Regions from separate parts of the Streptomyces sp. NPDC033177 genome, predicted to be linked through region 2. Evidence: riboswitches for the same ligand, from Rfam matches in the RefSeq annotation. Region 2 holds a riboswitch; each other region holds the start of a gene.
The links. Region 2 has a riboswitch for cobalamin ahead of ACZ5U5_RS07170 (ABC transporter substrate-binding protein). Riboswitches for the same ligand answer to the same signal wherever they lie in the genome.
Positions count from the first base shown of each region.

Region 1: another riboswitch for cobalamin. It lies ahead of ACZ5U5_RS28210 (cobalamin biosynthesis protein); the one in region 2 lies ahead of ACZ5U5_RS07170 (ABC transporter substrate-binding protein).
Region 3: another riboswitch for cobalamin. It lies ahead of ACZ5U5_RS35530 (ribonucleoside-diphosphate reductase subunit alpha); the one in region 2 lies ahead of ACZ5U5_RS07170 (ABC transporter substrate-binding protein).

Region 1 covers NZ_JBVIPS010000008.1:412,201-422,667, reverse strand. Annotated here, with positions in the region: gene ACZ5U5_RS28255 (SDR family NAD(P)-dependent oxidoreductase) at 1-260, opposite strand, end outside; gene ACZ5U5_RS28250 (DMT family transporter) at 464-1,384, shown strand; gene ACZ5U5_RS28245 (hypothetical protein) at 1,436-1,852, shown strand; gene ACZ5U5_RS28240 (guanyl-specific ribonuclease) at 1,942-2,361, shown strand; gene ACZ5U5_RS28235 (hypothetical protein) at 2,386-2,595, opposite strand; gene ACZ5U5_RS28230 (sensor histidine kinase) at 2,754-4,043, shown strand; gene ACZ5U5_RS28225 (response regulator) at 4,090-4,761, shown strand; gene ACZ5U5_RS28220 (Gfo/Idh/MocA family protein) at 4,793-5,812, opposite strand; gene ACZ5U5_RS28215 (GntR family transcriptional regulator) at 5,940-6,689, shown strand; cobalamin riboswitch at 6,955-7,097, shown strand; gene ACZ5U5_RS28210 (cobalamin biosynthesis protein) at 7,205-8,146, shown strand; gene ACZ5U5_RS28205 (cobyric acid synthase) at 8,143-9,690, shown strand; gene cobN (cobaltochelatase subunit CobN) at 9,687-10,467, shown strand, end outside.
Region 2 covers NZ_JBVIPS010000002.1:241,448-251,914, reverse strand. Annotated here, with positions in the region: gene ACZ5U5_RS07190 (DUF2252 domain-containing protein) at 1-491, shown strand, start outside; gene ACZ5U5_RS07185 (HAD family hydrolase) at 488-1,630, opposite strand; gene ACZ5U5_RS07180 (AraC family transcriptional regulator) at 1,826-2,692, shown strand; gene ACZ5U5_RS07175 (VOC family protein) at 2,698-3,162, shown strand; cobalamin riboswitch at 3,170-3,355, shown strand; gene ACZ5U5_RS07170 (ABC transporter substrate-binding protein) at 3,422-4,474, shown strand; gene ACZ5U5_RS07165 (FecCD family ABC transporter permease) at 4,485-5,516, shown strand; gene ACZ5U5_RS07160 (ABC transporter ATP-binding protein) at 5,513-6,295, shown strand; gene ACZ5U5_RS07155 (hypothetical protein) at 6,313-6,723, opposite strand; gene ACZ5U5_RS07150 (alpha/beta hydrolase family protein) at 6,888-7,655, opposite strand; gene glnA (type I glutamate--ammonia ligase) at 7,820-9,229, opposite strand; gene ACZ5U5_RS07140 (RDD family protein) at 9,448-9,915, shown strand; gene ACZ5U5_RS07135 (DUF4191 domain-containing protein) at 10,007-10,467, opposite strand, start outside.
Region 3 covers NZ_JBVIPS010000012.1:178,378-188,844, reverse strand. Annotated here, with positions in the region: gene ACZ5U5_RS35565 (extracellular solute-binding protein) at 1-480, opposite strand, end outside; gene ACZ5U5_RS35560 (GntR family transcriptional regulator) at 755-1,552, shown strand; gene ACZ5U5_RS35555 (carbon starvation CstA family protein) at 1,650-3,803, shown strand; gene ACZ5U5_RS35550 (YbdD/YjiX family protein) at 3,800-3,997, shown strand; gene ACZ5U5_RS35545 (DUF3311 domain-containing protein) at 4,130-4,399, shown strand; gene mctP (monocarboxylate uptake permease MctP) at 4,396-6,045, shown strand; gene ACZ5U5_RS35535 (hypothetical protein) at 6,112-6,849, opposite strand; cobalamin riboswitch at 6,950-7,073, shown strand; gene ACZ5U5_RS35530 (ribonucleoside-diphosphate reductase subunit alpha) at 7,211-9,607, shown strand; gene ACZ5U5_RS35525 (ribonucleotide-diphosphate reductase subunit beta) at 9,607-10,467, shown strand, end outside.

The DNA.
Region 1 (10,467 bases), on a different contig from region 2:
ATGTCCAGGCGGCCCAGGTCGTCGGCCGCGCGCTCCACCGCTCCCGCGGCGTCCCCGGGGTCCGCGGCATCGGCCTTGACGGCGAACCCGCGCCGTCCCGTCGACTCGATCTTGGCCACGACGTCGAGAGCGGCGGCCTCTTCCTTGACGTACGTGATCGCGACGTCGGCTCCCTCCTGGGCGAGCCGCAGCGCGATCGCCGCGCCCATGCCGCGGCTGCCACCGGTGACGAGAGCGGTCTTGCCGTGCAGAGAAGACATGTCCGTGAACCTCATTCGCGTGGTTTTGTTGCGTAATGCCTGAGAAGTGCTTGTGGGTTCAATGAAAGCGGGCGGCGTACGCCACCGCTGGCGGGAAATGGACACCGTTTTTCCGGCAGAGGGAATGCAGAGGGGATACGGTGATCGACCGCGTGAGAGCCGCTGAAGTCTCCACACCGCCGCATCCGTTGGAGACCGCGCCCGTGTCGACGCTCACCGTTCCCGCCGCGCCGCCCGCCGCGCGCCGCGCCTGGCTCACCGATCTGCCCGTCCTGCTCGTGGCCGTGGTCTGGGGTGCCAGCTATCTCGCGGCGAAGGGCATCACGACGACGCACACGGTCGTCGCCGTCCTGGTGCTGCGGTTCGCCGTCGTGCTGCCCGCGCTCGTGGTCGCCGGATGGCGCGGCCTGCGCACGCTGACGGCGCCGCAGTGGCGCGGGGCCGGAGCGCTCGGCCTCGTCCTGAGCGGGATCTTCCTCCTGGAGACGTACGGCGTCGTCCACACCTCGGCGACCAACGCGGGCCTCATCATCAGCCTCACCATGATCTTCACCCCGCTCGCCGAGGCCGCGGTGACGCGGAGGAGGCCGCCGCGCGCCTTCCTCGCCGCGGCCGGGCTCTCCGTGCTCGGCGTGGTCCTGCTGACCCAGGGCGGCGGCTTCACGCGGCCCTCGGTGGGCGACGGTCTGATCTTCCTGGCGGCACTCGCGCGTACGGTGCACGTCCTGGCGATGTCCCGGATCAAGGCGCTCCGGGACGTCGGTGACTCGGCTTCGCTCTCGCTCACCACCGTTCAACTGGGCACTGCTGTCGGCGTGTTCGCGGTGCTCGCCGCCGCGGGCACCGGCGCGACGCCCTGGTCGGTGGCCGCGGACTTCGGTGCGCGCGAGTGGGCCGGGCTGCTCTTCCTCTCCGTGTTCTGCACGTTCTTCGCCTTCTTCGTGCAGATGTGGGCGGTGCGACGGACGTCTCCCTCGCGGGTGAGCCTGCTGCTCGGCACGGAGCCGCTGTGGGCGGCCGCGGTCGGGATCGCGCTGGGCGGGGAGCGGCTGGGTGTGGTGGGTCTGGTGGGGGGTGTGCTGGTTCTGGTGGGGACCAGTTGGGGCCGTGGGGTGCGGTGGTAGCTTCCGGGGTCGATCAAACACAGGGAGCGATCGATCACTCAGGGGGAGCTCATGAACGAGTACTTCGAGCAGGATTTCACCGCGGCCGCGGAGAAGCGCCGCATCGGGGGCGCGGTGCTGTTCCTCGCCGCGGGTGTCATCTGGGCCGTGCTCGCCTGGCAGTTGATGGTGCCGTTCAGCGACGGGGACGACGACTCATCGAGCAGCCGCGAGTGCCAGTCGGTGCTCTTCTACGAGGGGGACGCCCCGACATGGCACGACTCCACGTGGGAGGACTGCCGCGCGCAGCGCCGGTGGCCCGAGATGCTGGGCTGGCTGGGGCTCTCGGTGCCGCTTTCGGTCGCCGGCGCGGTGCTCTACACCGGCGGGACCACCAGTCTGCGGATGCGGGAGTACATGGCGCAGCACCGCATCGCCGCCGCGAAGAGCGCCGCCAAGAGCGCAGCCGCCGCCGCGAAGAAGGACTGAGGAAGAGCCGGCGGCGCTCGGTTAACTCCCGGAAAATTCACCGCACTTGGCGTTGACACCACGACCTCTACGCGCGTCACACTGGTCGCATGCGAATCCCCCCACGAATCGTGAGCATCACCGCCCTCGCCGCCGCCCTGCTCGTCGGCGGCCCCGTCGCCGCCTCCGCGAGCGCGGTCCCGGACCACCACGCCCCCACCTCGACGGCGTACTCCATCACCGCCGTCGGCGACATCTGCTACTCCGCGCTGCCCGCCCAGGCGCACGACACCCTGGACCTGATCGAGGCGGGCGGCCCCTACCCGTACCCGCAGGACGGCACCGTCTTCCAGAACAGGGAAGGCATCCTGCCCTCCCAGGGCTCCGGCTACTACCACGAGTACACCGTGAAGACGCCGGGCTCACCGGACCGCGGCGCCCGCCGCGTCGTCACCGGTGTGGAGAACCAGGAGGACTACTACACCGCCGATCACTACGAATCCTTCGATCTGGTCGACTACGCCTGCTGAGCCCGCCCCGATCCGGCACGGTACTCACCGACCGGCCTTCCGGCTCTCCGCGACCGCGAACAGCGCGAGCGCCAGCACGATCAGCGTGACGCCCGCGTAGATCTCGTACCCGTCGAGGAACCCGATCCGCCGCACGATTCCCCAGCCGCGCAGTCGGCCGGTCAGCCCGTGCGCCAGGGCGACCACGCCCTGGACCAGGAGAAGGACGCCAAAGGCCTCAAGTACTCGCTTCATGCCGAAGAGCCTCGCCCCATGGACCCCCCACGCACATCGGCCACGGGGCGAGGCATCTTCCCCCGCCACCCTCCCAAAGTCTCCGCGTACGCGACTTTGGTAGACGATCACGCCCGGAGTGCAGCCCTTGCCCCCGGCAGTGCGTAGATTTGTCGACCATGAGCGGCAACCAGCCTCCGTCGGACCCCTCGGCCCCCTTGGCGAGGCGCCCATGGGCGCTGCCCTCGGCCGTGGCCGCCGAGTTCGACCCGGACCACACGGCACGCGAGGGCAAGCGCGGGCACCGGCGGACCGCGCGCGACTGGCTGGTCGACTTCGCCTGCTTCTTCGTGGCCGTCGTCATCGGCATGGTGGGCGCGGACGCGGTCAGCAGCAACCCGAACGTCTCGCACGGCGTGGCCGAGGCCGACCAGCTGATCGGCGCTCTGGCCTGCGCCGCCGTCTGGCTGCGCAGACGCTGGCCGGTCGGCCTCGCCGCCGCCCTGGTCCTGGTCAGCCTCGCCTCGGACACCGCGGGCGGCGCGGGCGCCGTGTCACTGTTCAGCCTCGCGGTGCACCGGCCCTTCCGGTACGTCGGCTGGATCGGCGGGGTCTCGATCTGCCTGATGCCGTTCATCTACTGGATGCGGCCCGACGCCGACCTGCCCTGGCTGGCCGCCGTCGTCATCGGCATGCTGATCAACGCCTCCGTCATCGGCTGGGGCATGTTCGTGCGCTCGCGCCGCCAGCTCCTGCTGAGCCTGCGCGACCGCGCGATCCGCGCCGAGAACGAGGCCGCGCTCCGGGCCGAACAGGCCCAGCGCCTGGCCCGCGAGTCCATCGCCCGCGAGATGCACGACGTGTTGGCCCACCGGCTCACCCTGCTCAGCGTGCACGCGGGCGCCCTGGAGTTCCGCCCGGACGCGCCACGCGAGGAGATCGTCCGCGCCGCCGGTGTCATCCGGGAGAGCTCGCACGAGGCGCTGCAGGATCTGCGCGAGGTGATCGGCGTCCTGCGCGGCGGCGGCGACGGCGAGGCGTCGGGCCGGCCGCAGCCCACCCTCACCGCCCTGGAGACCCTGGTCGCCGAGTCACGCGACGCGGGCATGAAGGTCGCACTCGACCAGGGCGTCACCGACCCGGCCGCCGTGCCCGCCGCCGTGGGCCGCACCGCCTACCGCATCGCCCAGGAGGGCCTGACCAACGCCCGCAAGCACGCCCCCGGCGCCGAGGTGACCGTCTCGGTGTCCGGCGCCCCCGGCGAAGGCCTCACCCTCTCGGTGCGCAACCCGCCGCCACCCGGCGATGTGCCGAACGTCCCCGGTTCCGGCCAGGGACTGATCGGCCTCACGGAACGGGCCACGCTGGCGGGCGGCCGCATCGAGCACGGGCCCGCGGGGGACGGCGGCTTCCGCGTCGACGCCTGGCTGCCGTGGGACTCGCCCTCCGCTCGCGCCGGCGAGCTGTGAGACGCAGCGGGGCAGTGACGTCCGGGGATCTCGTTACTGTGGGCCCATGAACCCGATCCGCGTGCTTCTCGTCGACGACGACCCGCTGGTCCGTGCCGGTCTGTCCTTCATGATGGGCGGCGCGGAGGACATCGAGATCGTCGGCGAGGCCGCGGACGGCTCACAGGTGGCCCCGCTGGTCGGCGAACTCCGCCCCGACGTCGTCCTGATGGACATCCGGATGCCCACGATGGACGGTCTGGCGGCGACGGAGGCCCTGCGCAAGCGCCCCGACGCACCCGAGGTCATCGTCCTCACCACCTTCCACGCCGACGAACAGGTGCTGCGGGCCCTGCGGGCGGGAGCGGCCGGGTTCGTCCTCAAGGACACTCCGCCCGCCGAGATCGTCGCGGCGGTACGTGCGGTCGCGGCGGGGGAGCCGGTGCTCTCCCCCACGGTGACGCAGCAGCTGATCACCCGGGTGACGGGCGTGGACCCGCAACAGGGCCGCCGCGAGCGGGCGTTGAACCGCCTCGAACTGCTGGGGGAGCGGGAGAGGGAGGTCGCGGTCGCCGTGGGCCGGGGCGCGTCGAACGCGGACATCGCGGCGGAACTCTTCCTGAGCGTGGCCACGGTCAAGGCCCACGTCTCCCGCATCCTGACGAAGCTGGACCTCAACAACCGCGTACAGATCGCGTTGCTGGCGCATGACGCGGGGCTGTTGGACGAGGTGGAGTAGCACCCGCGCCGTCCCAGGGGCCGGCGGGCGGTCAGAACCCTTCGATCTCCGCCATCAGCACCAACCGCCCCTCCCTGCGCGACAGTTCGCACGCCTCGGCGACCCGCAGTGCCTCCAGGGCCTCCCGTCCGTCGCAGGGGTTGGCCCGCTCGCCCCGTACGACATCCACGAACGCCGCGAGCTCCGCCTCGTACGCGGGGGTGAAGCGTTCGAGGAAACCGGGCCACGGCTTCTCGGGGGGCGGCGGGCCCGAGGGTTCCACGGACGACAGGGGAGTGCGGTCGTCGAAGCCGACCGCGATCTGGCCCTCCTCCCCGGCCAGTTCCATCCGTACGTCATAGCCCGCGCCGTTGCACCGCGTGGCCGTAGCCGTCGCGAGTGTGCCGTCGTTCAGGGTGAGGACCGCCGCCGCCGTGTCGACGTCGCCCGCGTCGCGGAACATCGAGGGACCGGCGTCCGACCCGGTCGCGTACACCTCCGTCACCTCGCGGCCCGTGACCCACCGCAGCATGTCGAAGTCATGGACCAGGCAGTCGCGGTAGAGCCCGCCGGAGAGCGGGAGATACGCGGCCGGCGGCGGCGCCGGATCGGAGGTCATCGCCCGGACCGTGTGCAGCCGCCCGAGCCGCCCCGACCGCACGGCCTCACGCGCCGCCGCGTACCCCGCGTCGAACCGCCGCTGGAAGCCCAGTTGCAGCACCGTGCCCGCGGCCTCGACCTCCCGGAGCGCGGCGAGCGTGCCGGGCAGATCGAGGGCGATGGGCTTCTCGCAGAAGACCGGAAGGCCCGCACGCGCCGCCTTGCCGATCAGCTCGGCGTGCGCGGAGGTCGCCGCGGTGATCACCACGGCGTCCACGGCGCCCGTCCGGCTGCTGCCCGTGAAGACGTCGTCCACCGAAGGCACGGAGGCCGCGCCGATCCGTGCGGCGAGCCCGGCAGCGCGCCCGACGTCGGCATCGGCGACGACCAGTGCGTCCACCTCCGGATGCCGCTGCAGAGCGGCAGAGTGAAATGTCCCGATACGGCCCGTTCCGATCAATCCGATGCGCATGGACCAACCCTCGCGACGCCCCGCGATCCTGTCAATCCTTTGTCCGGACAACAGAACTTCAGAACTTCCCGTCATCATTCCCTGCGACTACGCTCGCCACGTGCCCAAATCTGCCGACAAACCAGCCGTGGACCCGACCGTCTCGCTTCAGCTCGGCGTCGACCGCAGCAGCCCGGTCCCGCTGTACTTCCAGCTCTCCCAGCAGCTGGAGGGGGCGATCGAGCGCGGCGCCCTGACCCCGGGCACCCTGCTCGGCAACGAGATAGAACTGGCCGGGCGCCTCGGGCTCTCCCGCCCGACCGTCCGTCAGGCCATCCAGTCCCTCGTCGACAAAGGGCTGCTCGTGCGCCGCAGGGGCGTGGGAACCCAGGTGGTGCACAGCCAGGTCAAGCGCCCGCTGGAGCTCAGCAGCCTCTACGACGACCTGGAGGCGGCGGGCCAGCGCCCCGAGACCCGCGTCCTGCGCAACACCGTCGAGCCCGCGTCCGCCGAGGTTGCGGCCAGGCTCGGCATCGCGGAAGGAGACGACGTCCACCTCGTCGAGCGGCTCCGCCTGGCCCACGGCGAGCCCATGGCGTGCCTGCGCAACCACATCCCGTACGGGCTGTTCGCCCTGGACACCGCACACCTGGAGGCGACCGGTCTCTACCGCCTGATGCGGGCCGCGGGCATCACCCTGCACAGCGCGCGCCAGTCCGTGGGGGCCCGCGCCGCCACCGCCGACGAGGGCGAGCGGCTCGGCGAACCCGTGGGGGCCCCGCTGCTCACGATGCAGCGCACGACCTTCGACGACACCGGCCGCGCGGTCGAGTTCGGCTCGCACATCTACCGGGCCTCGCGCTACTCCTTCGAGTTCCAGCTCCTCGTACGCCCATAAGGGCAGACCGGCCGGGCATACGTCGGCGGGGGGGGGGGGGGGAGGGGGGGGGGGGAGGGGGGGGGGGGGGGGGGGAGGGGGGGGGGGGGGGTGGGGGGGTGGGGGGGGGGGGGGGGGGTGGGGGTGGGGGGGGGGGGGGGGGTGGGTGTGGTGGGGGGGTGGTGTGGGGGTGGTTGTTTCCCCCCCCCCCCCCCCCCCCCCCACCCCACCTTCGTATGTGGGCCTCCGCACACTCTCCCGTCGCAGGTCAACGGCGAGTTGACGGGCCTTCGCGGGGCGTGGTGGACTGCCGGAGCCAATACGGCAGCAGGAGAGGAAGCCGGTGCGAATCCGGCGCGGTCCCGCCACTGTCACCGAGGAGCTGACTCCTCGGAAGCCAGGAACTCTCGCCGCCGATCACGTCGAACCAGGGCGCGGACACCCTGAGTGAGGACATATCGCCATGCGCGGCCGCCCGTTGCCGGACCAGTTCCCGAGCGTGAGCTCTCTTCTCGGCACGACGACCGGCTGAAGCCATGCGTGCCGATCGCGACTTCGCGTACGGCGCCGCCGCCGGCCTTCTCGGTGATCTGTTCCTCGGCGATCCCCGCCGCGGGCATCCGGTCGCCGCGTTCGGGCGGGCCGCCGGTGCCGTCGAGCGTGTCCTGTGGCGTGACCACCGCGGGTGGGGCGCCCTGCACGCCGTGGTGTGTGCCGGAGGCGCTGCCGGTGCCGCCGTCCTGGCCTCTTCTCTTGTACGTGACTCACGCGCCGCGTCCGTCGCGCTGACCGCCGCCACCACCTGGGCCGTGCTCGGCGGGACCTCGCTGGGGCGTGAGGCGCGGGCCGTGGGCGGGGCGCTCGCCGCCGGGGACATCGAGGTGGCGCGGGAGCGGCTGCCGCATCTGTGCGGCCGGGATCCGCAGGCCCTCGACGCCGACGGCATCGCGCGTGCCGTGGTCGAGTCCGTCGCCGAGAACACGTCCGACGCCGTGGTGGGGGCCCTCGTGTGGGGTGCCGTCGGCGGGGTGCCCGGCCTGGTCGCCTTCCGCGCCGTCAACACACTCGACGCCATGGTCGGGCACAAGTCCGTGAAGTACCGGCGCTACGGCTGGGCTTCCGCCCGTCTCGACGACGTACTGGGGTGGCCGGGCGCCCGGCTCACCGCCGTGCTCGCGGCTGCCGCCGGGGACTCTCCGCAGGGTGCCGTGCGCGCCTGGCGCCAGGACGCCGCCAAGCATCCGAGCCCCAACGCCGGGCCCGTAGAGGCCGCCTTCGCGGGGGCGTTGGGCGTACGCCTCGGGGGGACGCTCTCGTACGCGGGGCGTGTGGAGCACCGGCCGGTCCTGAACGGCGGCGGGCGGGGCGTGGAAGTCGCGGACATCGAGCGGGCCGTGAAGCTGTCGCGCCGGGTCGGGCTGCTTGCCCTGGGCGTCGCGGCCGCCGTCAGCACGCTACGGAAAGGCAGGGCCTCATGAGTGGTGGACTCCTCGTCGCGGGAACCACGTCCGACGCGGGCAAGAGCGTCGTCACCGCCGGGATCTGCCGGTGGCTGGCCCGCAAGGGGGTCTCCGTCGCGCCCTTCAAGGCGCAGAACATGTCCCTCAACTCCTTCGTCACCCGCGAGGGTGCCGAGATCGGACGCGCCCAGGCCATGCAGGCGCAGGCCGCCCGGGTCGAGCCGACCGCGCTGATGAATCCGGTCCTTCTCAAGCCGGGCAGCGACCGCAGCAGCCAGGTCGTCCTCATGGGCAAGCCGGTGGGCGAGATGAGCGCGCGCGGGTTCTTCGGGGGGTCTGGGGGGTCGTCCCCCGGGAAGGGGCTGCACGGTGGGCGGCAGGAAGCGTTGTTGTCGACCGTCGTGGGATGCCTGGAGGAACTTCGGGGCAGCTATGACGCCGTGATCTGCGAAGGGGCGGGCAGTCCCGCCGAGATCAATCTGCGGCGTACGGACATCGTGAACATGGGGATCGCGCGGGCCGCCCGCTTCCCTGTGGTCGTGGTGGGAGACATCGACCGCGGGGGTGTCTTCGCCTCCTTCTTCGGGACGACGGCGCTGCTGAGCGCGGAGGACCAGGAGCTGGTCGCCGGGTATCTCGTGAACAAGTTCCGGGGCGATGTCTCGCTGCTCGAACCCGGGCTCGACATGCTGCAACAGCTCACCGGGCGGCGCACGTTCGGTGTGCTGCCGTTCCAGCACGGTCTCGGCATCGACGAGGAGGACGGGCTTCGTGTCTCCCTGCGGGGCGCCGTGCGGGAGTCCGTGGTCGCTCCCCCGGTCGGTGAGGACGTGCTGCGGGTCGCCGTCTGCGCCGTACCGCTGATGTCGAACTTCACGGATGTGGACGCGCTGGCCGCCGAACCCGGCGTCGTCGTGCGGTTCGTGGACCGGGCCGAGGAACTCGTCGACGCCGATCTCGTGATCGTGCCGGGGACGCGCGGCACCGTCCGCGCCCTGGAGTGGCTGCGCGAGCGCGGTCTCGCCGAGGCGTTGGCGCGGCGCGCCGCCGAGGGGCGTCCCGTCCTCGGGATCTGCGGTGGCTTCCAGGTGCTCGGCGAGCACATCGAGGACGACGTCGAGTCGCGGGCGGGGGCCGTGGACGGGCTCGGCCTGCTGCCGGTGCGCGTGCGGTTCGAGCGGGAGAAGACCCTCGCGCGGCCGGTCGGCGAGGCGCTCGGCGAACCCGTCGAGGGGTACGAGATCCATCATGGCGTCGCTCAAGTCCTGGGCGGAGAGGCCTTCTTGGACGGCTGCCGCGTCGGCGAGGTGTGGGGCACCCACTGGCACGGATCGCTGGAGTCCGACGCGTTCCGGCGCCGCTTCCTCACCGAGGTGGCCCGCGCCTCCGGGCGCCGCTTCGTGCCCGCGCCCGACACCAGTTTCGGGGTCCTGCGCGAGGAGCAGCTCGACCTGCTCGGCGACCTGATCGAGGAACACGCGGACACGGACGCGCTGCTCAGCCTGATCGAGACCGGCGCACCCGCCGGTCTCCCCTTCATCGCACCGGGGGCACCCTCATGACCGTCCTGCTTCTGTCCACCGCCGACACGGATCTCCTTGCCGCCCGTGCCTCCGGCGCCCCCTACCGCATCGGTAACCCGACCCGGGTCGACGCGCAGGCCGAGCTGCCCGCCCTGATCGAGGGCGCGGACATCGCCGTCGTACGCCTGCTCGGCGGGAAGCGGGCGTGGGAGGACGGGCTCGCGGCGCTGAAGGCCGCCGGGATCCCGACGGTTCTGCTCGGCGGCGAGGCCGTGCCGGACGCGGAACTGATGGCCGAGTCCACCGTGCACGCGGGGTCCGTGGCGGAGGCGCTGCGGTACCTCGTCGAGGGCGGCACGGAGAACCTGCGTGAGCTGGCGCGGTTCCTCAAGGAGGACGTCCTCGCGGCGGGGCACGCCCGCTCCGGCGAGGCCCACGAGCGGCAGAGCGCCGAGCCGCGGAAGATGCCCGAGTACGGGGTGCACGGCTCGCGCGCGTACGTCGAGGGACGGCCGACGGTCGGCGTGCTCTTCTACCGCGCCCACCAGCTCTCCGGGAACACCGGCTTCGTCGACACGCTGTGCGACGCGATCGAGGCGCGAGGCGCCAACGCCCTTGCCGTGTACTGCGGTTCGCTGCGCGGCGCGGACGCCGGCCTGTACGAGATCCTCGGGAAGGCGGACGCCCTGGTCGCCACCGTCCTCGCGGCGGGTGGCGCCCACGCCTCGGGCGCGAGTGCGGGCGGCGACGAGGAGGCGTGGGACATCGGCGCCCTCGCCGACCTCAACATCCCTGTGCTGCAGGGACTTTGCCTGA
Region 2 (10,467 bases):
TCCTCGCCGGGCGCGACGCCGGTGACCCGCTCTTCCTCCAGATCAAGGAAGCGGTCCGCTCGGTCGTCGAGGAACACCTCCCGGCGGGCCCGTACATCCACCCAGGCCACCGGGTGGTCGCGGGCCAGCGCCTCCTCCAGGCGGCCGGCGACATCTTCCTCGGCTGGATGACGGGCCCCCAGGGCCGTGCCTTCTACTGGCGCCAGCTGCGCGACATGAAGGGCTCCGCGGACGTCGAGTCCATGTCCCCCGCGGAACTGAGCTCCTACGCCCGCCTCTGCGGCACGGCCCTGGCCCGCGCCCACGCCCGCTCCGGCGACCGCATCGCCATCGCCGCCTACCTTGGCGGCGCCGACACCTTCGACCGCGCGATAGCGGACTTCGCGCTGCTCTACACCGCGCAGAACGCCCGCGACCACGCGGCGCTGACCGAGGCGATCTCCTCGGGCCTGGTGAAGGCCGACAGTGGGGCCGACAGCGGGGCCGACTAGCGGATCTCGTCCGGGACCACCGTCAGCCACCGCTTGTCCGCGGTGACCTTCTGGCCGAGCTCCCGCTGCCGGTCGGCGTTCTCGCGCTTCATCCCGTCGAGTTCCTTCATGTACGAGTCCTTGCGGTTGACCCAGACCCGTGCACCGCCGTGCGTCACGTCCGCCGAGTGAAACAGCATCGGACCGTCGCTCTTGGGGGTGTCGCCCGCCACCAGGACGGGCTTCTTCCACTCGTCGATGTACGTGTTGATGGCCGCGGGCTTGCCCTGGTACCAGGTCAGGGGCGCCCACAAGTTCGGCGTCAGCTCATGCCCCGCGAGCTTCTTCTGGTCGAAGCGGCCCTCCGCGATCTCCTTGCGGGAGCTGGTGATCTCGCCGGTCTTGCGGTTCTTGAGCTGCAGGCCGACGCCGATGACGTTCTCGGGCTTCACGTCGTAGCCGTAGCGGGGGTCGGAGAGGACCATGCGCACCAGATCCTCGCTGGCCGCGCTGACGACGTAGACCTCGATGCCGTGCCTGCGCAGCGACTTGTGCAGCTCCTGCATGCCGGTGAAGAACTCGGGCGGCTTCACCTCGGTCTTCGTCAGCTTCCCGTCCTCGTAGTACTCGGCGGGGATCGGCTCGTCACGGGCGAGGAGTTCGTCGACGTACCCCTTGAGCTCCTTCAGCGTGAAGCCGGAGAAGATCTGCGCGACCCACGGGTAGCAGACCTGGTCGTCGACCTCGCAGAGCCGGTTGTAGTAGCTGTAGAGGCTCTCCTTGTGCTTCGCCGTGTCCTTGAACGGGATGAGCTTCAGCGACGGGTCCATCGACTTGCGGGTCAGCACCCCCTTCATCTCCAGGAAGGGCAGGAGGGACTCCTCCAGGTCGTTGCGGTACGTCGTGTTGTCCGCGTCGAAGACGGCGTACGCGCCCTTGTCCTCGTTCTTCGCGATGAGCTTGCCCAGCTTCTTCGCGACCGGCTTCGGCCAGTGCTTCAGCTCGGACGTGGCGGCCTTCGCCGTCCTCGCCGTCTTCGCGGAGGCGTCCGCGGCCGTCGCGTCCTTGCTCGGCCAGAGCGCCGTCCCCGCGAGAACGGCCGCGGTGAGCGCGCCCGCCGTGCCGATGACGGCCAGCTTGCCCTTTGCCTTTGATGCCATGGTTCGGTGCCCCCTGAGAGCGGTCTGCGCCCCGTCCGGAGCGGCGGGTCATCGTATGAGGTCACACCACGGATTCCCATGATCGACATCACCGGACGGAACGGGCATGGGACCTCCGTACGGGGGTAGGGGAGACGGACGCCCGGCGCGCTTTCGGGCCTGCTCCGGAGCGGCCCCCATCGCATACTGGAAGACATGGAGACCGTCTCCCGGGAGTTTGTGCGGGCCGCCCCGCGCCTCGACGGCATGGTGGTGTCCGCCGTCGGCTACCGCACGGAGGGCGAGCACCCCGGCCTGCACCGCGGCCTGCCGTCCCCGTACCTGACGCTGATCTTCTCGCTGGACGGTCCCGTCGTCACCGGCGCCACCCCCGAGCAGGCCGGCACCCGCGACGCCCTCCGCACGGACATCGTCCTCGGCGGCCTCCACCAGTCCCCGGCATACGTCGTACGGCCCGAGCACGAGGCGGGCATCCAGCTCGCCGTGCACCCGCTGGCCGCCCGCGCCCTGTTCGGCGTACCGGCGGCGGAACTCGCCGGTGAGCTGGTGACGCCCGGCGCGGAGGTGATGGGGCGCCGCGCCGCCGAGCTGCGGGAGCTGCTGTGCGAGCAGGGCAGCTGGGAGGAGCGGTTCGCCTCCCTGTCCGCCTACTTGAGGCAACGCGCGGCCACGGACACCTCCGGTGGCTCCGTACGGCCCGAGGTCGGCGAGGCGTGGGCCTGGCTGGCCCGGCACCAGGGCGTGGGCACCCTGCGCGGGCTCTCCCGGCACGTCGCGCTCAGCGAACGCCGCCTCACCACCCTCTTCCGCGCCGAGACGGGCCTGAGCCCCAAGCAGGCAGGGCGCCTGATGCGCTTCCAGCGCGCACGGAACGCCGTCGTACGCCCCGTCGCGGCGGGCGCGGCCCCCGACCTGGCCCGTGTCGCCGCAGACTGCGGTTACTACGACCATTCCCACCTGGTGCGGGACTTCCGGCAGTACACCGGCGCGAGCCCCACCGCCTGGCTGGCCGAAGAGTGCCGGAATATCCAAGCCGGGAGCTATGGCGGGGGCGAAGAGTAGGACTCATGAACACGACCGAGAAGCAGAACCAGCAGCCACAGTCCGCTACTGCTCCCGCATCCGGCGGCCGCGCTCCCAGCGTCTGGCCGACCCTCCAGGCGCACGACGCCCCCGCCCTGATCGACTTCCTGGTCGGCACGGTCGGCTTCCTGCGCACCGCCGTCTACCAGGACGGCGACAGCGTGGCGCACGCCGAGCTCGACTGGCCCGAGGGCGGCGCCATCATGCTCGGCTCGTACGACGAGAAGTCCCAGGACTGGTGCCTGAAGCCCGGCACCTTCGGCGCGTACGTAGTCACAGACCGCGTGGACGACCTTTACCAGCGGCTCAGCGCCGCGGGCGTCGAGATCATCCGCGAGATCGAGGACCAGCCGTACGGCAGCCGGGAGTTCGCGATCGCCGACCCCGAGGGCAACAAGTGGTCCTTCGGCACCTACCGCGGCGCACCGAGGCCCCAGCAGCCGTCCTGACCTCGCGTGATAGCTTGCGCACGCCAGTCAACCCACACCAGGGCCAGGGAATCCGGTGCGAATCCGGAACTGACGCGCAGCGGTGAGGGGGAACGGGCGGGGCCACGGCCACTGGGCGTCCACGGACGCCTGGGAAGGCGCCCCGCCCGGCCGATCCCCGAGTCCGAAGACCTGCTGGCACCTTCGTCCGCACACCGGGCGGCGGAGGTGACGAAGCAGGCCAGGCTCCGCGTATGAGCCGTGAGACTCAAGGGATCTCGTGTCCTCCATTGCCCGTCGTGTACGTACGTCTGTTCTTCTCGCCACGGCCCTGGCCGTCACCCTGACCTCCTGCGGAGGCGGCTCCACGGCCACCTCCACCACGGACGACAAGGCCGCCGGCTACCCGCTGACCCTCACCTCCTGCGGCAAGAAGGCGGAGATCAAGGCGCCACCGCAGCGAGCGGTCTCCCTCGACCAGGGCTCCACGGAGATCCTGCTCTCCCTCGGCCTCGCGGACCGCATGGCCGGCACCGGAACCTGGACGGACCCGGTGCTCAACGGCCTGGAGAAGGACAACGCCAAGGTCGACCGGCTCGCCGACAGCTACCCCTCCTTCGAGAAGGTCCTCGCCAAGGAACCGGACTTCGTCACCGCCTCCTTCGTGGCGACGGTCAGCAAGGGCGGCGTCGCCGACCGCGCCAAGTTCGCCGAACTCGGCGTACCCGCGTACGTCTCGCCCTCCGACTGCGCGGGCAAGGACAACAGCGGCGACGGCGACGGCAGCCGCGTAAAGACCCTCACCATGGACACCGTCTACGGCGAAGTGCGGGACCTGGCCAAGGCGTTCGGGGTCGAGAAGCGCGGCGAACGCCTGATCGCGGACCTCAAGGGCCGGGTGGCGAAAGCCACGGAGACCATCAAGGACACCAAGGCGTCCGGCACGTCGCTCCTCTACTGGTTCGCCAACTCCGACGCGCCCTACATCGCCGGCTGCTGCGGGGCGCCGGGCATCATCACCCGCGAACTCGGCGTGCAGAACGTCTTCGACGACACCCGCGACGAGTGGCCCCAGATCAACTGGGAGACGGTGGCCGACCGCGACCCGGACGTCCTGGTCATCGGCGACCTCACCCGCAAGTCGCAGACGGCCGAGAGCGCGAAGAAGAAGATCGAGTTCCTGGAGTCCAACCCGGTCACCAAGAACCTGACCGCCGTGAAGAAGAAGCGGTACGTGCTGCTGAGCGGCCAGGCCATGAACCCGACGATCCGCACGGTGGACGGCATCGAACAAGTCGCCGCCGCATTGCGCGAGTTCGGCCTCGACAAGTGAGGCTCGACAAGTGAGGAAGGCCGCCACGGGCGGCATACGTTCCGCCCTGCTCTGGACGGCGGGCCTCGCCGCCCTCGCCTTCTCCGTCGCGGTGGCCGTCACCATCGGCCCCGCGGACATCTCCGTACCCGACGTGTGGTCGGCGGTCGCGGCGCACCTCGGCTGGGGGGAGGCGAGGCTGACGCCCATCCGGGACGGCATCGTCTGGAACCTGCGCATGCCGCGCACGCTCCTCGCGGCGGTCTGCGGCGCTGGCCTCGCGGTCTGCGGAACCGTCCTCCAGTCCCTCCTGCGCAACCCGCTCGCCGACCCCTTCGTGCTCGGCGTCTCCTCGGGGGCCTCCACGGGCGCGGTCGCGATCGTCGTCCTGGGGGTCGGCGGGGGAGCGGTGTCGGTGTCGGCGGGCGCCTTCGTCGGAGCCGTCGTCTCCTTCGCGCTCGTACTGCTGCTCAGCCACAGCCTGGGCGGGAGCGCCGACCGGGTGGTGCTCTCCGGGGTCGCGGCGATGCAGCTCTTCTCCTCGCTCACCTCGTTCGTGATCCTGACGTCGGGCGACGCGGAGACGACGCGGAGTGTCCTGTTCTGGCTGCTCGGCTCGTTGAGCGGGGTGGGCTGGACGGACGTCTCGCTGTGCGCGGCGGTGCTCCTCGTGGCCCTCGCCGTCTGCCTGACGCAGGCCCGCACCCTGGACGCGTTCGCGTTCGGCCAGGACGCGGCGGCGGCACTCGGCGTCCACGTGACCCGGGTCCGCCTGCTGCTGCTCTCCGTGACGGCCCTGCTGACGGCGGCCCTGGTCAGCAGCGCGGGAGCCATCGGGTTCGTGGGCCTGGTCCTGCCGCACGCGGCCCGCGCCCTGGTCGGCTCCGGGCACGCACGCCTGCTCCCGGTCACGGCGCTCGCGGGCGCGGTGTTCCTGGTGTGGGTGGACACGCTGGCGCGCACGGTCCTCGACCCCCAGGAGGTCCCCGTGGGGGTGGTGACGTCCCTGATCGGCGTCCCGGCGTTCGTCCTGGTCCTCTACCGCACGAGGAAGACGACATGAGCCCGCACACCGACTCAGGCCTGCGGGCTGACCGAGTGACCCGGGAGGCAGGCGGCCGGCTCATCGTCGACGGAGTGACCCTGGCCCCGCCCCCCGGAGCCACGGTCGGACTCCTCGGCCCGAACGGCTCGGGCAAGTCCACCCTCCTGCGCATCCTGGCGGGCGTCCTCGCCCCGACGGCAGGAGTGGCCACGCTGGACGGCGATCCGCTGCGGGACGTGGGCCGCCGCACGGTGGCACGCAGGGTGGCGGTGGTGGACCAGGACGCCACGACGCAGGTCGAGCTGTCGGTGGAGGAGGTCGTACGCCTGGGCCGCATCCCGCACCGCAGGGCCTGGTCCGCCCCAACAGCCCAGGACGACGAGGCGGTACGGGAGGCCCTGGCCCGCACGGCTCTGTCCGACCGGGCAACCCAGTCTTGGCACACACTCTCCGGCGGCGAACGCCAACGCGTCCAGATAGCACGGGCGTTGGCCCAGACCCCCAGGGAACTCCTCCTGGACGAACCGACCAACCACCTGGACATCCACCACCAACTCGACCTCCTGGCCCTGGTCTCGGACCTCCCCCTGACCAGCGTGATCGCCCTCCACGACCTCAACCTGGCGGCCATGTTCTGCGACCACGTACTGGTCCTGTGCGAGGGAGTGGCCCACGCGTCGGGCACACCGTCCGAGGTGATCACGGAGGAACTGATCGCGAAGGTGTACGGGGTCCGGGCGGAGGTCACCCACCACCCGACGGAAACCCACCCGACGATCCGCTTCCTGCGGCCCTGAGCCCTCAGCCGCTGGTGTCAGCACCCCCGGACGATCTGCTCGGCCCGGAGCCGGAGCTTGAGGAGCCGGAGCTTGAGGTCGGCATCCTCCAGCAGGGCCACTCGGTCCCGGCGCCCCACCCGCAGCAACACGGGCGCGAGCGCGGCCAGCTCCCCGGCACCGAGCCGGGGCAGCGCCTCACGCACCAAGCCGCGCGCCTTCTCCCGTACGGGAGCGGCCCAGTCGGCACAGCGAATGACGACCAGCGGCAGGAGCACCGGATACGCCGCGACCCGCCGCAACGCGGCCTCGCGCACCCGGCCGTCGCCGGCGCACAGATCGAGGGCGGTCCGAGTCTCACCGGGTTCCAACCCGTCCCACCGCGTATACGTTCCGCGCACGTCGACATCGAACGCGATCCAGGCGGAGGGCTCCGAAACATCCAGCACTTCCCGCAAGGGAGCCCCGCGGACAACCCGCCGAAGCTCGGCCTCCCTGCCCCCGTCGAACCAGCTCATCGTGCCCCCGCCTCCACTCGCCCCGCCCACCGAGACGGCGATCGTAGAGTGCGGCACCCGCCCCGGTCGCCCGAATTACACGGACCCTGGCTGCCCTAGGGCCGCGGCTCGTCGAGGTACTGGTCGGCCCAGGCGCTGATGATGTGAGCGGCCCGTTGCGCCTGCCCTCGCGCGGTCAGCAGATGGTCCGCGCCTTCGAGCGAGATGAAGCTGCGCGGGTGCCGTGCCTCCTGGAAGATCTCCGCGGCATTGGAGATGTCGACGGTGGAGTCGGTGGGTGAGTGCGCCACGAGGAGCGGAACGTCCACCTCGCTGATCCGGTCGCGCAGGTGAGCCCGGCGCACGTCCTCGACGAAGGCGCGCTTGAGGACCAGAGTCCTCCCGCCGACGAACCACTCGTGCGCGCCGTCACTGAGGACGCGATCCAGGACGGAGTCGTACTGCCGCTCGACATGACTGGGGTCGACGGGCGCCGCGATCGTGGCAAGCGCGCGGAGGCCTGCGATCTCGCTCGCGGCCGCGATGGCGGCGGCGCCTCCCCACGAGTGCCCCACCAGCAGATCCACCGGAGTCCCTCGCTCCGCCATGAAAGCCGCGGCACGGACGGTGTCCTGCACCTTGACCGTGAAGGAACCGTCCCCCCAGTCGCCCTCGGAGTCCCCGATCCCGAGATTGTCGAAGCGCAGCGTGCCGATCCCCTCGCGCGCCAGCTGCTTGCTGACGCGCGCGGCGGCCGGCGACTCCTTGCCCAGGGTGAATCCATGCGCGAAGAGCCCCCAGCCCCGGACCTCGCCCTCCGGCAGGTCGATCACCCCGGCCAGCGCGGGGCCGACGACGCTCGGGAAGGTCACTTTTTCGTTCATGTGGGGTGTTCACCTAGGCAGGGGAGGAGGGGGACGGGAGTGACACTAGCCCGTGTCAGCGCGAGAACGACCGAACGGACAGCACAGCGGGCCGCCTCCCCGTTCCGGGAGACGGCCCACCGTCCATGCTGACGCGGCGTGGGGCTCACGCGGCCCCGGCCGTTCTAGATGTCGAAATACAGCTCGAACTCGTGCGGGTGCGGGCGCAGCTGGATCGGGGCGATCTCGTTCGTCCGCTTGTAGTCGATCCACGTCTCGATCAGGTCGGGGGTGAAGACACCGCCGGCCAGGAGGTACTCGTGGTCCGCCTCGAGGGCGTCGAGGACCGCCGGGAGGGAGGTCGGGACCTGGGCGACGTTCGCGTGCTCCTCGGGAGCCAGCTCGTACAGGTCCTTGTCGATCGGCTCCGGCGGCTCGATCTTGTTCTTGACGCCGTCCAGGCCGGCCATCAGGAGCGCCGAGAACGCCAGGTACGGGTTCGAGGACGGGTCAGGCGCGCGGAACTCGACACGCTTGGCCTTCGGGTTCGAGCCCGTGATCGGGATACGCATGGCAGCCGAGCGGTTGCGCTGCGAGTACACCATGTTGACCGGCGCCTCGAAGCCCGGGACCAGGCGGTGGTACGAGTTCACCGTCGGGTTCGTGAAGGCGAGCAGCGACGGGGCGTGCTTGAGGATGCCGCCGATGTAGTAACGGGCGGTGTCCGACAGGCCCGCGTAACCCTGCTCGTCGTAGAACAGCGGGTCGCCGTTGGCCCACAGCGACTGGTGGACGTGCATGCCCGAGCCGTTGTCACCGAAGATCGGCTTCGGCATGAAGGTCGCGGTCTTCTGGTTGCGCCAGGCGACGTTCTTCACGATGTACTTGAAGAGCATCAGGTCGTCGGCCGCGGCGAGCAGCGTGTTGAACTTGTAGTTGATCTCCGCCTGTCCTGCGGTGCCGACCTCGTGGTGCTGGCGCTCGACCTGGAGGCCGTTCTTGTCCAGCTCCAGGGAGATCTCGGCACGCAGGTCGGCGAAGTGGTCCACCGGCGGGGCCGGGAAGTAGCCGCCCTTGTAGCGGACCTTGTAGCCACGGTTGTTCTCGACCGCACCGGTGTTCCAGGCGCCGGCCTCGGAGTCGATGTGGTAGAAGCTCTCGTTCGCCGACGTCTGGAAGCGGACGTTGTCGAAGACGTAGAACTCGGCCTCGGGACCGAAGTACGCGGTGTCCGCGATGCCGGTCGACGCGAGGTAGGCCTCGGCCTTCTTGGCGATGTTCCGCGGGTCACGGCTGTACTGCTCGCCCGTGATCGGGTCGTGGATGAAGAAGTTGATGTTGATGGTCTTGTCGCGGCGGAAGGGGTCGACCCGGGCGGTCGACAGGTCCGCGCGCAGCGCCATGTCGGACTCGTGGATGGCCTGGAAGCCGCGGATCGACGATCCGTCGAACGCCAGCTCCTCGTTCGGGTCGAACGCCGCTGCCGGGATCGTGAAGTGCTGCATCACTCCGGGCAGGTCGCAGAACCGGACATCTACGAACTTCACGTCCTCGTCCGCGATGAACTTCTTTGCGTCGTCGGCGTTCTGGAACATCCAACTCCTCCTACTCCCGACCCCCAGGCGGGGACGGGGTTGCAGCTCGTTGTGCGGCCAGTGCGGTGGCACACGCTGGGACCCGACCATAGGGACGGGGGATTTCTCAAGCATGACCCATTTGTTTCGCGGAAGTTAACCGAGGCGGGTTCGCGTCAGGTGTCATTCGCCCTACCCCGCCCGTCCTCGTACGAAATCGGGCGCAGTACCGTGGACGGGTGGACAACAGGCAAGCAATCGGATCGTGGCTCTCCGGCCCTCGTGCGGCGGCAGAGGAAGCGGGCGTCGACTTCGGGTACCGCGGCGAGCAGCTCGGCCTGCCGGAGGAGGGGCCGGGATCGATCGCGCGGCCCGGACGGCGCATGGGCGCCGTCGTCGTCGACTGGGCGCTGTGCATGCTCATCGCATACGGCCTGTTCGCTCGCGGTGACCAGCAGGCGATGGGCAACTGGGCCCTCGGCATCTTCTTCGTCATGACCGTCCTGACGGTCGGCACGGTCGGCTGCACCCCCGGCAAGGCCCTCTTCAGGCTGCGCGTCATCGCCGAGGGCGGCGGCCGGCTCGGCGTCACCCGCGTCCTCATCCGCAGCCTGCTGCTCTGCGTCGCCGTCCCGGCCCTGATCTGGGACCGCGACGGCCGCGGCCTCCACGACCGCCTCGGCCGCGCCGTCCAGGTGCGTATCTGAGATCTCCGACGCACGTACGACGAAGGCCCCGGAACCGATCGGTTCCGGGGCCTTCGTCCATGTAGGAGTTCGCCGGCGCTGGAAGGTTCGCTCAGCCTCGCGGCATTTTCGGCGGGCGACCGCGTCCCGCACCCTTCGGCATCGGCCCCTTCGGCAACGGCATGTTGCTCATCAGGTCGCCCATCGCGCGCAGCCGGTCGTTCGTCGCCGTGACCTGCGGGCCCTGGAGAACGCGGGGCAGCTTCAGAAGCGTCGTACGCAGCTTCTTCAGCGGGACCTGGCCCTCGCCGGTGCCGACGATGACGTCGTGGACCGGGACGTCCGAGACGACCCGCGCCATCCGCCTCTTCTCGGCGGCCAGCAGGCTCTTCACGCGGTTCGGGTTGCCCTCGGCGACGAGCACGATGCCCGCCTTGCCGACCGTGCGGTGCACGACGTCCTGGCTGCGGTTCATCGCCACCGCCGGAGTCGTCGTCCAGCCGCGGCCGATCTTGTCGAGCACCGCGGCCGCCGCACCGGGCTGGCCCTCCATCTGCCCGAAGGCCGCACGCT
Region 3 (10,467 bases), on a different contig from region 2:
CCAGACCTTCTTGTTGTAGATGACGACACGGTTCAGGACGAACCACGGGGCGGCGTACTGCTTGCCGTCCACGACCGAGGACTCGTTGATCGACTCGGTCCAGTCGGCGCCGACCCCTTCCTTGAGGTCGCTGAGGTCAGCGAGGCCACCGGTCTTGGCGTACGCGGCGGTCTGCGTGTTGCCGATCTCGAAGACGTCCGGCGGGTTCTCCTCGGAGAGGGCCGTGGTCAGCTTCTGCTGGATGCCGTTCCACTGCTGGATCTCGAGATTCAGCTTGGCGCCGGTCTTCTTCTCGAAGGCGGCCTTGACGTCCTTGGTCCAACTGTCGGGCGTGGAGCCGTCCATCGCCCAGAGCGTCAGGGTCTCCCCCTTGAAGCCGTCCGCCCCGGCCTTCTTGTCGTCGCCGTCGTCGCCGCCACAGGCCGCGATCGAGACCAACATGCCCGCGACACCGATGGCCGCTATGAGCTTGCGCTTCACGTCACCCTCCTCAAGGGATGCCAGTCAACCCCCCACCCGCAGCGACCAAATGGACCGAGATCTGCCCGTGGGACTGGAACCTGGTCTTTAATGGTGTAGACCAGTACGGGGAGCTTGGCCTAGACCTTTAGGGGTGTCAAGGGTGTATAAGAAGGGCTCTCAGGTCCGTTATCGGACCGACACCTGAGCGGGCGCAGTAGGCCCGGCCCGGTACGTGCCACGATGTGAGCCGCGACAGACGGAGGAGCCGGTGACGGCAGCAGGAAGGCGGGCCATGGGCACCGAGGCGGGGAGTACGGAAACCGAGGCGGGCACGTCCCCGGCCCCGGAGACCGGCGCGGCCGCGGCAGTCGGCCGCACCGCGCGCGTGCCCAAGTACTACCGCCTGAAGCGGCACTTGCTCGACATGACGGAGACCCTGCCGCCCGGCACCCCGGTCCCGCCCGAGCGCACGCTGGCCGCCGAGTTCGACACCTCGCGCACGACGGTCCGCCAGGCCTTGCAGGAGCTGGTCGTCGAAGGCCGCCTGGAGCGGATCCAGGGCAAGGGCACCTTCGTGGCCAAGCCAAAGGTCTCCCAGGCGCTGCAACTCACCTCGTACACCGAGGACATGCGGGCCCAGGGCCTCGAACCCACCTCGCAGCTCCTGGACATCGGGTACATCACCGCGGACGACACCCTCGCCGGACTGCTCGACATCAGCACGGGCGGCCGGGTCCTGAGGATCGAGCGCCTGCGCCTCGCCAACGGCGAGGCGATGGCCATCGAGACGACGCACCTCTCCGCCAAGCGCTTCCCGGCGCTGCGCCGCTCCCTGGTGAAGTACACCTCGCTCTACACCGCGCTCGCCGAGGTGTACGACGTCCACCTCGCGGAGGCCGAGGAGACCATCGAGACCTCGCTCGCCACCCCGCGCGAGGCCGGCCTGCTCGGCACGGACGTGGGCCTGCCGATGCTGCTCCTGTCACGGCACTCCCTGGACGGCGGCGGCCAGCCGGTGGAGTGGGTCCGCTCGGTCTACCGCGGCGACCGCTACAAGTTCGTGGCCCGCCTCAAGCGCCCCACGGACTGACCCGCTCCCCTTCAAGAACCCTTCCGGGGTCTGGCGCAGATCACCGCGCTGCTCTACGTTCCTCCCGTCATCGCATGATGAACGGGAGGACGACCCGGTGCGCACAGCGAATCCCCGAACGATCGTCATCTGGACCCTCGTCGCGCTGGTGGGCGCCGCGGGCTGGACGGTGCTCGCGCTCTCGCGCGACGAGGAGGTGTCGGCGGCCTGGATGGTGGCCGCGGCCCTCGGCTCGTACGCGATCGCCTATCGCTTCTACTCCAAGTTCATCGTCAACCGCGTACTGAAGGTCGACAAGAAGCGGGCCACCCCGGCGGAACGCCTGGACAACGGCATCGACTTCCACCCGACCGACCGCCGCGTCCTGCTCGGCCACCACTTCGCGGCGATCGCGGGCGCGGGGCCGCTGGTGGGACCCGTGCTCGCCGCGCAGATGGGCTACCTGCCGGGCACCATCTGGATCATCGTCGGCGTGATCTTCGCGGGCGCCGTGCAGGACATGGTCGTCCTCTTCTTCTCCACGCGGCGCGACGGAAAGTCGCTCGGGCAGATGGCGCGCGAGGAGATCGGCCCCTTCGGCGGGGCCGCCGCGCTGCTCGCCGCGTTCGCCATCATGATCGTCCTGCTCGGGGTGCTCGCCCTCGTCGTCGTCAACGCGCTCGCGGACTCTCCGTGGGGCACCTTCTCCATCGCGATGACCATTCCGATCGCGCTGTTCATGGGCTTCTACCTGCGCATCCTGCGTCCAAGGCGGGTCAGCGAGGTGTCCCTCATCGGGATCACGCTGCTGCTCCTCGCGCTCGTCGCCGGGCGCTGGGTCGCCGAGTCGTCGCTCGCGGAGACCTTCACCCTGGCGCCTTCGACGCTGGTCATCTGGCTGGTGGCGTACGGGTTCATCGCCTCGATCCTGCCGGTGTGGATGCTGCTCGCGCCGCGCGACTACCTCTCCACGTTCATGAAGATCGGCACGATCCTGCTGCTCGCGCTCGGCGTCGTCATCACGCTGCCGACGATGAAAATGGACCCGGTGACCGACTTCGCCTCACGCGGCGACGGGCCCGTCTTCGCGGGGTCGCTCTTCCCGTTCGTCTTCATCACCATCGCCTGCGGGGCCCTGTCCGGCTTCCACGCGCTGATCTCGTCGGGCACCACTCCGAAGATGGTCCAGAAGGAGACGCAGATCCGGATGATCGGCTACGGCTCCATGCTCATGGAGTCGTCGGTCGCGGTCATGGCGCTCGTCGCGGCGAGCGTCATCGACCCCGGGCTTTACTTCGCGATGAACGCGCCCGCGGGCGTCATCGGGGACAACGTCCAGGCCGCGAGCCAGGCGGTCGCGAACTTCGGGTACTCCATCTCCCCCGAGGACCTTGCGCAGGCCGCCAAGAACGTCGAGGAGTCCTCGCTGCTCTCGCGCACCGGCGGCGCGCCCACGCTCGCGGTCGGTGTCTCCGAGATCTTCTCCAAGGTCACCGGCGGCTCCATGAAGGCGTTCTGGTACCACTTCGCGATCATGTTTGAGGCGCTGTTCATCCTCACCGCACTCGACGCGGGCACGCGCGTGGGCCGGTTCATGCTGCAGGACATGCTCGGGAACGTCTACAAGCCCTTCAAGAACGTCAGCTGGAAGCCCGGTCTCATCATCACGAGCGCGGTCGTCACCGGCCTGTGGGGCTACTTCCTGTGGGTGGGCGTGCACGAGCCGCTCGGCGGGATCAACCAGCTCTTCCCGATCTTCGGCATCTCCAACCAGCTCCTCGCCGCGGTCGCGCTCGCCGTCTGCACGACGCTCCTGGTGAAGTCCGGTCGCCTCAAGTGGGCCTGGATCACCGGGGTCCCGCTCGCCTGGGACGCAACGGTGACGCTCACCGCGAGCTGGCAGAAGGTGTTCTCCAGCGACCCGCGTGTGGGCTTCTTCCAGCAGCGCTCGAACTACCAGGACGCGATCGACGAAGGAAAGATCCTGCCGCCCGCCAAGACCATGGACGACATGCACACCGTCGTCACCAACTCCACGGTGGACGGCGTCCTTTCGGCCGCGCTCGCCCTGCTCATCGTCATCGTGATCGCGGACGCGGCCCGGATCTGCGTCAAGCACATCCGCAACCCGCAGGCGTCGAAACTGAGCGAGGCCGAGTACGTGGAGTCGAAGTTGACCGCGCCGGCCGGGCTCATCGCGACACCGGAGGAGAAGGCCGAACTGGCGGCGGCGAAGGCCAGGTCCTCCGACGACGCGCAGGTCCCGTCATGACGTGGGTGCTGCGCGGCCTGCGCTGGGTGCGGTGGTACGCGCGGGAGTTGACCGATGAGTCCGCGTACGACCGCTATGTGGAGCACGCGCAGAGGACACATCCCGGGGCATCCGTCCCCTCCCGGAGGGAGTTCGAGCGAATGCGGACGGACCGCCAGGAGTCCGACCCCAGGCAGGGGTTCCGCTGCTGCTGAACCCGTGCTGAGCCCGCGCTGAGCAGGCACATCGATGCGTCCGCTATCCGGACGGGGGTTCCATAGATCAATCCTCTCGCTTAGATTTCCCGCACGTTAAAGGTGGGATAAGCGAGGGAGCGGAGCCGCGAAGTGTCAGATGCGCCTGAAGTGAGCAGACCGGTGATCACGCCGGTCCGCGTGGTCGTTGCCCTCTGTCTCGTCGCGCCGTTCGTGGCGATGCTCTGGGTGAGCTCCTACGCGAAGATCGAACCGACCTTCATCGGCATCCCGTTCTTCTACTGGTACCAGATGCTGTGGGTGGTCATCTCCACCGCTCTCACCATGATCGCCTACAAGCTGTGGCAGCGTGACCAGCGCGCCCGCAAGGCCGAGCAGGCCCAGGGGGGTGCGACCCGATGAACGTGCTCGCAGCGGACACCGGCGGCGTCAACGGCATAGCGCTCGCCGTCTTCATCTTCTTCTTCGCCGCCGTCACGGCGATGGGCTTCCTGGCCGCGCGCTGGCGCAAGGCCGAGACCGAGAGCCTGGACGAATGGGGCCTTGGCGGCCGGTCGTTCGGCACCTGGGTCACGTGGTTCCTGCTCGGCGGCGACCTCTACACCGCGTACACCTTCGTGGCCGTTCCGGCTGCGATCTACGCGGCGGGCGCGGCCGGCTTCTTCGCGGTGCCGTACACGATCCTTGTCTACCCGCTGATCTTCACCTTCCTGCCGCGCCTGTGGTCCGTCTCGCACAAGCACGGATACGTGACGACCTCCGACTTCGTGCGCGGGCGCTTCGGCTCCAAGGGGCTCTCGCTGGCCGTCGCGGTCACCGGCATCCTCGCCACGATGCCGTACATCGCGCTCCAACTGGTCGGCATCCAGGCCGTCCTCGACGTGATGGGCGTCGGCGGCGGCCCGGACACGAATTGGTTCATCAAGGACCTGCCGCTCCTGATCGCGTTCGCGGTGCTCGCCGCGTACACGTACTCCTCGGGCCTGCGCGCGCCCGCGCTGATCGCGTTCGTGAAGGACGGCCTGATCTATCTCGTCATCGCCGTCGCGATCATCTACATCCCGATCAAGCTCGGCGGCTTCGACGAGATCTTCCAGGCGGCCGGCGACAAGTTCTCGTCGGCGAACGAGGCCGCGGGCAAGCCCGTCGCGGGTCTCGCGCCGGGCGAGGCCGGACAGTGGACGTACGCCACGCTGGCGCTCGGCTCCGCGCTCGCGCTGTTCATGTACCCGCACTCGATCACGGCGACGCTCTCCTCCAAGAGCCGCAACGTGATCCGCCGCAACACCACGATCCTGCCGCTCTACTCGCTGATGCTGGGGCTGCTCGCGCTGCTCGGCTTCATGGCGATCGCGGCCGGGGTCAAGGTGGAGAACGGCCAGCTGGCGATCCCGCAGCTGTTCGAGAACATGTTCCCCGACTGGTTCACCGGCGTCGCGTTCGCGGCGATCGGCATCGGCGCGCTCGTCCCGGCCGCCATCATGTCCATCGCGGCAGCGAACCTGTTCACCAGGAACATCTACAAGGACTTCATCAAGCCGGACGCGACACCCGCGCAGGAGACCAAGGTCTCCAAGCTGGTCTCGCTCCTGGTGAAGGTCGGCGCGCTCGCCTTCGTCCTCACCATGGACAAGACAGTCGCGATCAACTTCCAGCTCCTGGGCGGCATCTGGATCCTGCAGACCATGCCCGCGCTCGTCGGCGGCCTGTTCACGCGGTGGTTCCACCGCTGGGCGCTGCTCGCGGGCTGGGCAGTCGGCATGGTCTACGGCACGGCTGCCGCGTACGGTGTCGCCTCGCCCACGCAGAAGCACTTCGGCGGCTCGTCCGACGAGATCCCCGGCATCGGCGAGATCGGCTACATCGGCCTCACGGCGTTCGTCCTGAACGTGGTGGTCACCGTGGTCATGACCTTCGTCCTGCGCGCCATGAAGGCCCCTGACGGGATCGACGAGACGTCTCCCGGCGACTACACGGCGGACGCGGGCGACCCCGGCGTCGTGGAGGAGCTGCCGCCGGCCACGGCGGGAGCGCCGGGCGGGCACTGAGGTTCTTCGTACGCAGGTGAGCGCGGGTCGTCGGATTCCTCCGGCGGCCCGCGCTCACGTACGGCCTCACGGGGCCGTGTAGAGCTCCGTGCGGACCCGTTCCACCGCCCGGGCCGCCGAGGTGATCGTCAGGTCCTTGTCGGGGCCCGCGTCCACCAGCACGAGCACCCCACCGACCCGCACCTCGGCCTTGTAGTACGGGGTTTCACCGCCGTGGTCGTCGCCGCCCTCGGTCCGCGTGGTCTCCAGGATCGCCTCGTCGCCCAGGTCCGGCAGCTCCTCCACCGTGTGCTGCTCCACCACCGGGGCCGCGTCGGTGTCGACGGTGACCCGGGGGCATGCCTCGTGAAGATCGCGGCGCAGCGCGACGTGGCGCCCCGCCTGCCCGGCCGGCATCGAGACCAGGCTCTGGGAGACGAAGGGGTCCCCCTCGTCGGCCATCGCCCCGGGGAAGGGGCGGATCGAGTGGCCTGCGCTCGCCCCGCGCATGGCGAACAGCTCTTCGCGGGCCTTCCTGCCGGGCTCGCAGGTGCCCCAGTCACCGCCCCCGTAGTGCTGGTTGAACGACCCCGTGGTGGCGTTGACCGTCTCGGCCCGCGCACCGACCGTCTTCGCGGGCAGCAGCGCGGCCTTCAGCTCGGCGTCCGTGAAGACCTTGCGGGGATCCGCGTCACCGTCGACACCGGCCGCCGCGGCCGGCCCCGGGGTCCGCGTAGGCTTCGTCCTCGCCTCCTCGCCGGCGTCCCCGCACCCGGCGAGCAGCATCAGCAACACCGCGGCACAGCCCGCTCCCCGCCCTCGCACGGCACCTCCCCCTGGACGCCCATCAGTTCGACCGCCACCCTAGGGGATACACGTGCCGACACAAGATATGGGGCTGCCGCTCAGAGCCAGCACAAGATGTATGCTCGTGCTCGCTGTCGCCGCAGGGGAATCCGGTGCAAGTCCGGAACTGTCCCGCAACGGTGTATGAGTGCGCATTTGTCGCGCTCGCAAGTCCGAAGACCTGTCGACAGTGTGCCCGTTCCGACCGGTCCGGGTGCCGACGACGTCCGGGCCTCGTGGAATGGGCTGGTGGACGCGGAGCGCAGCCCTGCCCAGGGGCCGGCCCCCGTGTGTTCACTCACCCCTCCCCAAGGCTCCGAGCCGAGCGAGGGAGTGCTCCGTGACCATCGCGCCAGCCGAACCTGCGTCAGCGCAGACCACCGACGGTCAGCAGACCGCCGACGGCCCAGGAACCGCGCTGCTGCGTACCCTGACCGACCTCACCGCCGACCTCCCCGACGCCGACCCCGGCCGGGTCGCCGCAGCCGCGCTGCGGGGCCGCTCGGCCAGGGCGGATCTGGCGGAGCTGCGGGAGCTGGCGACCGAGGCCGCGGCCGGCCTCATCTCCGAGGACCCGACGTACTCGCAGCTGGCGGCCAGGCTCCTCAGCCTCAGCATCCGTGACGAGGCCGCGTCGCAGGGCGTGCGCAGCTTCTCCGACTCGGTCGCCATCGGGCACCGCGAGGGCCTGATCGCGGACCGCACCGCCACGTTCGTCACCGACCACGCCGAGCGTCTGGACGGCCTCGTGGAGGCGGCACTGGCGGACGGCGCCGACTTCCGCTTCGGATACTTCGGCCTGCGCACCCTGCACAGCCGCTATCTCCTGCGCCACCCGATCACCCGGCACGTCATCGAGACCCCGCAGCACTTCATGCTGCGCGTCGCGAGCGGCCTCGCAGAGGACGGCTCCGCGCGCTCGGTGGACGAAGTCGCCGCCCTGTACCGCCTGATGAGCCGCCTGGACTACCTGCCGTCATCGCCGACGCTCTTCAACTCCGGCACCCGGCACCCGCAGATGTCCTCCTGCTACCTCCTCGACTCCCCGCTGGACGAGCTGGACTCCATCTACGGCCGCTACCACCAGGTCGCGCGCCTCTCCAAGCACGCGGGCGGCATCGGCCTCTCGTACTCCCGCATCCGCGCCCGCGGTTCGCTGATCCGCGGCACGAACGGGCACTCCAACGGCATCGTGCCGTTCCTGAAGACCCTGGACGCCTCCGTCGCCGCCGTGAACCAGGGCGGCCGTCGCAAGGGCGCCGCCGCGGTCTACCTGGAGACGTGGCACTCCGACATCGAGGAGTTCCTGGAGCTGCGCGACAACACCGGCGAGGACGCGCGCCGCACGCACAACCTCAACCTCGCGCACTGGATCCCGGACGAGTTCATGCGCCGGGTCGCCGCCGACCAGGACTGGTCGCTGTTCTCCCCGGCTGATGTCCCGGAGCTCGTCGACCTGTGGGGTGATGAGTTCGACGCCGCCTACCGCACGGCCGAGGCCGCCGGGCTCGCCCGCAAGACCATCCCGGCCCGCGAGCTGTACGGCCGCATGATGCGCACCCTGGCGCAGACCGGCAACGGCTGGATGACGTTCAAGGACGCCGCCAACCGCACCGCCAACCAGACGGCGGAGCCCGGCCACACCGTCCACTCCTCCAACCTCTGCACGGAGATCCTGGAGGTCACGGACGACGGCGAGACGGCCGTCTGCAACCTCGGCTCGGTGAACCTCGGCGCGTTCGTGGACACGGCCGCCGGTGACATCGACTGGCAGCGGCTCGACGAGACCGTCCGTACCGCCGTCACCTTCCTCGACCGCGTGGTCGACATCAACTTCTACCCGACCGAGCAGGCCGGGAAGTCCAACGCCCGCTGGCGTCCGGTGGGCCTCGGCGCGATGGGCCTGCAAGACGTCTTCTTCCAGCTGAAGCTGCCCTTCGACTCCCCCGCCGCGCGTGCCCTCTCGACGCGCATCGCCGAGCGCATCATGCTCGCCGCGTACGAGGCGTCCGCCGACCTCGCCGAGCGCAACGGGCCCCTGCCCGCCTGGGAGAAGACCCGCACCGCGCGCGGCGTCCTGCACCCCGACCACTACGGCGTCGAGCTGACCTGGCCGGAGCGCTGGGCCGCGCTGCGGGAACGTATCGCCGTGACCGGCATGCGCAACTCGCTCCTGCTCGCCATCGCGCCGACCGCCACGATCGCGTCCATCGCGGGCGTGTACGAGTGCATCGAGCCGCAGGTCTCCAACCTCTTCAAGCGCGAGACGCTGAGCGGCGAGTTCCTCCAGGTCAACGCCTACTTGGTCCAGGAGCTGAAACGGCTCGGCGTCTGGGACGCACAGACCCGCGAGGCGTTGCGCGAGTCCAGCGGCTCCGTGCAGGGCTTCAGCTGGATCCCCGCCGAGGTGCGCGAGCTCTACCGCACCGCGTGGGAGATCCCGCAGCGCGGCCTGATCGACATGGCAGCCGCGCGCACGCCGTTCCTGGACCAGGCGCAGTCCCTGAACCTGTTCCTGGAGACGCCGACCATCGGCAAGCTCTCCTCGATGTACGCGTACGCCTGGCAGCAGGGCCTGAAGACCACGTACTACCTGCGTTCGCGCCCGGCGACCCGCATCGCCCGCGCCGCGGCCGGCAAGACCGCCGAGCCCGTCCCCGTACCCGCCCAGGTCACGGCCGAAGACGCCGTCGCCTGCTCCCTGGAAAACCCCGAGTCCTGCGAGGCCTGCCAGTAATGAGCTCCACCACCAACGCCGAGAAGAACCTCCTCGACCCGGGCTTCGAGCTGACCCTGCGTCCCATGCGCTACCCCGACTTCTACGAGCGCTACCGGGACGCGATCAAGAACACCTGGACCGTCGAGGAGGTCGACCTCCACTCGGACGTCGCCGACCTGGCGAAGCTGTCCCCGGGCGAGCAGCACATGATCGGCCGCCTGGTCGCGTTCTTCGCGACCGGCGACTCGATCGTCTCCAACAACCTCGTGCTCACCCTCTACAAGCACATCAACTCCCCCGAGGCGCGGCTCTACTTGAGCCGCCAGCTCTTCGAGGAGGCCGTGCACGTCCAGTTCTATCTGACGCTGCTCGACACCTATCTGCCCGACCCGGAGGACCGCGCCGCGGCCTTCGACGCGGTCGAGGAGATCCCCTCCATCCGCGAGAAGGCCGAGTTCTGCTTCAAGTGGATGGACTCCGTCGAGAAGATGGACCGGCTGGAGTCGAAGTCCGACCGGCGCCGCTTCCTGCTGAACCTGATCTGCTTCGCCGCGTGCATCGAGGGGCTCTTCTTCTACGGCGCCTTCGCCTACGTCTATTGGTTCCGCTCGCGCGGTCTGCTGCACGGCCTGGCCACCGGCACCAACTGGGTGTTCCGTGACGAGACGATGCACATGAGCTTCGCCTTCGACGTCGTCGACACCGTCCGCAAGGAGGAGCCGGAGCTCTTCGACGACGCGCTGCAGACGCAGGTCACAGACATGCTCAAGGAGGCCGTCGAGGCCGAGCTGCAGTTCGCGCGCGACCTGTGCGGCGAGGGCCTGCCCGGCATGAACACCGACTCCATGCGCGAGTACCTGCAGTGTGTCGCCGACCAG